Linked DNA regions of Halobaculum roseum. The main gene of each other region encodes a partner of the protein of the gene in region 2 in a complex. Links are inferred from orthologs where the notes say so. Each region holds a gene or a part of one and is shown on either strand. Other genes may lie near its edges.

Region 1 (3,215 bases), 1.2 Mb from region 2 along the record:
CGTTCGTCGCCGGCGCCGTGCTGCTGGTTCCGGTGGTGTGGGTGCTGGCCCGCGGCGCGGCGACCGAGTCCACGGGGGCGTGGTGAGTAGCGGACCGGACACCGGGCACGGTCGACTCGACGCGCTCCACGAACCCTCCGACGCGCACCACGGCCGGCCCGACTCGAACCACAGCCGGCCGGGAACGTCCCCGGGGGTATTAGCCGGCGGGGCGCGAGTGGCCGGTATGCACACGGGGCGTCCCTCCACCCCGAAGCGGACGGTGAGTCGATCCTTGAGCGCGCTCGCTGCGGCCGTCGCGGTCGGATCCGCCCTCGCGTTCCCGTCGGCGCGGGCGGTGGTCGACCCCTTCGCGGCGCTACTGGCGGTCGGGGCGGTCGCCGCCGCGGTCGTCGGGGCCGGCGCCGCGTGGACGGACCGCGGCTGGCTGTTGTGGCGCGCGGCGGCGGCGGCGAGCGCGGTCGCGGCCGTCGCCGCGGCGACCGTCGGCTTCGCGTTCGCGCCCGCGGCCGCCTGTCTCGCGAGCGCCGCGCTCGTCGGCGGGTGTGGCGATCGGACGGGCGACGCGGGTCGGGCCGGGCCGTCCGGATCGAACCCGGTCGCTCGGGAACGCGACCGAGGATGAGTTTCGGGTGACTCCCGCGTCGGCTATCGAACAGAGTCGACGGCCTCCGGCACGTCCGCGGGACCCTCGACGTGGACCGCCTCCCAGCCGTGCTCGCGGGCGCCCGCCACGTCCGCGTCCTCGCCGTCGCCGATCATCACCCGGCGGGTCGCGTCGATCGCCGCCTCGGCGCGCTCGAACGGCGCGGGGTCGGGCTTGTGCGCGCCCGCCTCGTCGCTGACGACGGTCGCGTCGACGTACTCCGCGAGGCCGGCCGCGCGGAGCTTCCCCCGTTGCCAGTCGCTCACGCCGTTCGTGCAGACGCCGACGGCGACGCCCTCCTCGCCCGAGAGCCCCGCGAGCGTCTCCCGGACGGCGGGGGGCGCCGGCATCGTGTCGTACTCGGCGTCCCGCAGCGCCGCGACGAACGCGGCCGGGTCCGCGTCACTGCCGACCGCCGCGAGCCCGGCGGCGGCCGCGCGGCGGTACGGCTCGGGATCGAGCGCGTCGAGGTGCTCGAAGAACGCGTCGTCGTAGACCTCACGGAAGTCGCCGACGGCGTCGACGCCGACGGCGCCGCAGGCGCGCGCCACGACCCTGCCGTACTCGGGAAACCGCAGGAGCGTGCCGTCGAGGTCGAACCAGATGGCGGTGTCGACGGTCACGGGAGCGTTCGGTGAGCGGTGTTCGTTCCGCGGGGCGTCAGTCGCTCTGGATGCGCGGCGCGAGCATATACGTGACCTGTCCCATGCCCTCGCCGAACTCGTAGTGCAGCTTCACCGGGAACTCCTCGCCGAGTTCGACGCGGACCTCCGCGTCCTTCGGGATGGCCTTGTTCATGTCCTTGAGGTAATCGAGGCTGAACAGCGAGTCGGCCGGGCCGGCCTGCAGGTCGATGAGGTCCTCGCGGTCGAGCCGGAGGTCCACGTCGTCGGTGTCGCCCTCCGCCTCGATGAAGAACGCCTCCTCGCCCTCGTCGACGCGCAGGCGGATGTGGTCCGACACCATGTCGGCGGCGGTGATCCCGCGGGCGATCTGGGCGCCCTCGACGACGATCTCCGCCGGGAGGTCCAGGTCCGGGATGTCCGGCTCCTGGCGGATCGAGTCGGGGTCGATGAGCGCGAGCGTGTAGCTCAGGCCGTCGATCTGGATGTGGAGCTTGCGGGTCTCCTCGTCGAGTTCCAGCTGGACGAGGTCGCCGGAGTTCGCCATCCCGGCGATGTCCTCCAGGCGGTTGAGGTTGACCCCGATGACCCCTCCGTCGGCCTCGTAGGATTCGAACGCGGCGGCCTCGAGCGTGAGATCGACCATGCCGACGTTGGCCGGGTCGACGGCGCGGATCGCGAGTTCGTCCTCGTTGAGCCGGATCTTGCACTCGTCGACCAGCACGCTCACCGAGTCGAGCGCGTCGCGGAGGGTAGACGCACTCACGATGGCCTTGAACATATATCGCGGGGTACGGGTGTGCCCATAAAAATACCCGCGGTTCGGGTCGCCCACGTTCGGCCGGCGGACGCCGTTACGCCTCCCCGGACGAACGCCGCGGCGTCCCCCCGCGTCTCACTCGAACGTCGACAGCGTCGTCCGTCGCTGTCGGGCCTCGGGGACGTTCGTGATCAGCACCTCCGCGACCTCGCCGCGGTTGTCGGCGTCGCTGTTGATCGCCCGCGTCGCCTCCACGACGTGGACGGTGAACGCCTCGGCGTCCTCGTACAGCTCCGCGACCGGCGGCGAGTTCGAGAGGACGACCGAGACGCCCATCGCATCGAGGTCGACCGCGAGGTCGCGCAGGCGTCGCTGATCCTCTCTGTCGAATCCCTCGGCGTGGTAGTCGGTGAAGTCCGCGGTCGTCGACACCGGCTCGTACGGCGGGTCGAAGTAGACGAGGTCCCCCTCCGACGCCTCCTCGCGGACGTACTCGAAGTCCCCGTTGTGGATCGCCGTGTCCCGCAACACGTCGTGGAGCGCGCGGATCCGGTCGGCCTGCACCCAGTCGGGGTTGGCGTAGCGGCCGACGGGGACGTTGAACTCGCCGCTGTTGTTCTCGCGGTACAGCCCGTTGAAGCAGGTCCGGTTCAGGTAGACGAACAGCGACGCCTCCCGGAGCCGTTCGTCCGCGGTCTTGTCGTCGAGCTCGTGGAGCTCGTTGAACTCGTCGCGGGCGTCGTAGTAGTACTCCTCGTCGTGCTCGTGGGACCTGTTCTCCGCGATCAGGGCTTCGGGATCGCGGTCGCGGATGACCTCGTACAGCGTCACCAGCCGGTCGTTGAGGTCGTTGATCGAGCCGCCCTCCGGTTCGAGGTGGAAGTAGACGGCGCCGCCGCCGACGAACGGCTCGTGATACCGCTCGAACTCGACGGGGAACCGGCCCGTGATCTCGGGGAGCAGCTGGCGTTTGCCGCCGGCCCACTTGAGGATCGGCTCGACCATCCTGTTGGCGACACTCGCGCGGCGGCGTTCTTAAACGCTGGCAAGCGTCGCGTCGGCGACCCGGACGCGTGGTGCATCCGGCGCAGGGATGTCTCCGCGGCTACGCGGCCCGTCCCGGGCCGTCGACGCCCGCGACCGACGCGTACGCCGCCAGCGCCGCGACGCCGAGGACCAACCCGCC
Region 2 (3,147 bases):
CGCCGGCCACACAGTCACCCTCACTACATCTCACCTCACCTCGCCCCCGCCCGGTTGGAATCCGCGGGGCGCTTTTCCGACACGCCGTCGAACCGAACGCATGACGATCTCGGAGCCCCGAAACGGCCTACGCGCCCGGATCGAGGACGGCGGCGTCGCGCTGGGCGTGCTCGACTCGACGTACGATCCCTCGATGGTCGAACTGTACGGGGAGCTCGGGCTGGACTTCGTCTGGCTCGACATGGAGCACGGCGGGCCCGACCCCTGGGACGGCGCGACCGTCGAAGGCCTCCTGCGGGCGGCCGAGCGAACCGGGATCGAGCCGCTCGTGCGCCTCCCGGACACGGAGCCGACGCTCGTGCGGAAGGCGCTGGATCTCGGCGTCCGGTCGCTGTTTCTCCCGCGGGTGGAGACGGCCGCGGAGGTGGAGGCGGCCGTCAGGTCGGCCCGGTTTCGCTACGACGGCGAGCCGGGGGACCGCGGCCTGGCCGCGCCGCGCGCGCGTCGCTGGGGGCTCAAGGAGGACTACGTCGAGGCGGAGGACCGCGAGACGCTCGTCGGCACCACCGTCGAGACGGTCGAGGCCGTCGAGAACGTCGAATCGATCCTCGATGTCCCCCATCTGGGGTTCGTGTTCATCGGCCCGCTCGACCTGTCGGTGGGCCTCGGCCACCCGGGCGAACTCGACCACCCGGAGGTTCAGGACGCCGTCGAACGCGTCCGCACCGCGGCGCTGGAGGCGGACGTTCCGGTCGGCGGGCTCGGCTTCGGCATGGACGACGTGAACGAGAAGGTCGACGACGGCTACCGGATCCTCAATCTGGGGAGCACCGCAGGGGCGGTCCAGTCGGTGGTGGGGGATTGGCTCGACGCCTACGACGGTCCGCGTGAAGGGAGGTAAGGCTGATCGGGAGCCGTTCGCGAGAAGTGCTCGGTCAGGGATTTGAACCACGCCGGGACGGTCGACCTCGCTCCGCTCGGTCGCTGCGTCCCGTCTACTTCAAATCCCGACGCTGCGCGCTTCGCTCGCGTCTTCGACGCTCGCTGTAGTGCTCGGTCAGGGATTTGAACCCTGGTCGTCGGCTCGAAAGGCCAACATGATTGGCCGGACTACACCAACCGAGCGCGTCTTCGACTATCCGGCGGGCAGTGTTAATCCCATCGGATCCGACCGAAAGCGTCGGAGCGTGGTCCGCATCGATCCCGAACAGCGGCCGTCATACGGGCCGCCTACGTCCAGTCGTCGAGCCCGGTCTGCGTGAGCGCCTCCTCGATGCGCTCGAAGCCGCGCTCGACCTCGTCGGGGTCGACCTCCCACTCGTCGACGACGTACGCGCGGGCGGCGTCCACGTCCGGCGTGATCGTCCCGTCGAGGTCGTAGTCGTCGGTCACCGGCGGCGAGCGGAAGAACTCCCGGATGCGGTCGGCGTTCGGGATCTCGGCGTCGCGTGCCTCCAGAACCGCGAACAGGTCGCCGTGTTCCTTCACCGCCTTCAGCGCCGTCTTCGGGCCGATCCCCGTGACGCCCTCGTTGAAGTCCGTCCCGCACAGCATCGCCACGTCGACGAGCTGTTCGAGGGTGATGTCGTGGTCGGCGAGCGTCGCCTCCAGGTCCATCAGCTCCGGGTCGCCCTTCGAGGTGAGCTGGCGGAGCGTCCGGGGCCCGCCGAACAGCATCGTGTCGTAGTCCTCGCTTCCCGTGTAGTCGGCGTCGCCGACGCGGTTCATGTACGCACACTGCGCCTCGCCCTCGGCGGGCGCCTCGACGACCGGCACGTCGAGCAGGCGGAGCAGCTCCCGGGAGGTCTCGTGGATCGTGTCCGTGAGTCGCTGCGTGCGCGCCTCCAGCCGGGCGGCCTCCACGGAGTCGCCGCGCTCCTCGGCCGCCTGCCTGCGCTCCTCGGCCTGCTCTCGGGCCTCGCGGCGCTTCGCCACCTCGTCGTCCTTCAGGTCCGTGACGCCGCCGTCGAAGACGAACACCGGCGTGAGGTCGTTCTCCACGAACTTCGGCAGCCCCTGCACGATGCCGATGAGGTTCGCCACCTCCTCGCCCGCGTCGGTCGTGTAGCGGTGGTCGCTGGTGAACTTCACCGTCGTCGTGAGGTAGCGGTACAGCCAGTTGTGCGCGTCCACGGCGACCACCCCGGAAAGGTCGTCGAAGGCGACCGCCTCGATGTGCGCGATGTCACGCAGGTCCGCGTTTCCCATTGTCGGCGTGTGGGGCCCGTGGCGTTTGAAGCTCCCGAGTCGCCGCCGGCGACGACCGTCCGCGACCGTCGGCAACCGTCGGCGATCGCTCAGGCGACATCGACCGCGGGCGGCCCGCGCTCTCGCTTGCGCTCGGCGAACGTCCGCTCGCCGTCGTCCACGTCGTCGCGGGCGACGATCGTCGCCAACCCCTCTCGGTAGGTATCCGAGTCGACGACGGCGGGTTCGCGGGCGGGACGTTCCAGCACGAGTTCCGCGATGCCCGTCTCGCGGCCGGTCCACGCGAACCCGACCTTGTGGAGCGCCTCGTAGCTGTAGGCGTTGTTGACGGCGATGCGGACGCGCTCGTAGCCACGCTCGGCGGCGCGGGCGACGACGAAAGCGCACAGCTGCGGGCCGATCCCTTCTCCGCGTCGCCCGCGGCGGACGGTCACGTAGCGGAGCCACAGCGCGTCGGCGTCGCTTCGGTCATCGTTGAACGCCACCGCTCCCGCGGGCGCGACGTACTCCCGTTTCGGGTCGTCCGGGAGCCGGAACACGGCGTCGTCGTCGGTCTCGCCGCCGTCGGCGGTATCGGCGACTTCGCCATCGACGGCCAAGGCCTTCCCGGTGCTCGACATGACGAACTTCCCCGCGTAGGCGTACTCGCGGTGGTCGAGTCGGAGGACGACCCCGTCTTCCGGCCAGCCGAGCAGTCGGAACTCCACGCGTCGGCTACGCGCGGCCGCGACTTCAGCGCCACGCCTAATCTCTCGCGCCCCGTCGGGTCGGGCATGTTCGGGTACGGCGACGTGGGCTTCTTCGACCGGATCGCCCCCCTGTACGACGTGTTCATGCCGCCGGCGCGCGCCGAGGACCTGCGCGCGGGACTGGCGTTCGCGCACCGCCCGCTCGAACGCGTCGTGGACCTGGGCGGCGGAACCGGCCGCGCGAGCCGAA

The links.
Region 1: the proteins of fen (region 2) and K6T36_RS08130 are in contact, whole or in part, in a crystal structure (PDB 1RXZ), measured with the Archaeoglobus fulgidus proteins. The link is inferred for Halobaculum roseum from one-to-one orthologs. Residues at the interface, in WP_010877775.1 of Archaeoglobus fulgidus: Lys326, Ser327, Thr328, Gln329, Ala330, Thr331, Leu332, Glu333, Arg334, Trp335, Phe336; in WP_010877842.1 of Archaeoglobus fulgidus: Asn43, Val44, Ala45, Met46, Pro120, Arg121, Pro123, Leu125, Gln151, Met192, Ser194, Asn218, Tyr219, Pro220, Ile237, Leu238, Ala239, Pro240, Arg241, Ile242, Glu243, Ser244.

Annotation. Positions count from the first base shown.
Region 1 is NZ_CP082286.1:1,606,627-1,609,841, forward strand. The notes cover bases 179-3,172. They hold K6T36_RS08130 (DNA polymerase sliding clamp), read right to left. Parts: upstream 2,051-3,172; coding sequence 1,307-2,050; downstream 179-1,306. Other genes in these bases: K6T36_RS08120 (hypothetical protein), read left to right, coding at 227-625; K6T36_RS08125 (HAD family hydrolase), read right to left, coding at 649-1,269; K6T36_RS08135 (DNA adenine methylase), read right to left, coding at 2,165-3,034; K6T36_RS08140 (hypothetical protein), read right to left, coding at 3,135-3,172. Outside these bases: K6T36_RS08115 (MFS transporter), read left to right, coding at 1-86; more of K6T36_RS08140, read right to left, coding at 3,173-3,215.
Region 2 is NZ_CP082286.1:435,917-439,063, reverse strand. Bases 220-3,145 are described here. They hold fen (flap endonuclease-1), read right to left. Parts: upstream 2,209-3,145; coding sequence 1,231-2,208; downstream 220-1,230. Other genes in these bases: K6T36_RS02265 (class I SAM-dependent methyltransferase), read left to right, coding at 2,982-3,145; K6T36_RS02270 (GNAT family N-acetyltransferase), read right to left, coding at 2,298-2,915; K6T36_RS02285 (HpcH/HpaI aldolase family protein), read left to right, coding at 220-901. Outside these bases: more of K6T36_RS02285, read left to right, coding at 101-219; more of K6T36_RS02265, read left to right, coding at 3,146-3,147. UniProt on the Methanocaldococcus jannaschii protein: Structure-specific nuclease with 5'-flap endonuclease and 5'-3' exonuclease activities involved in DNA replication and repair.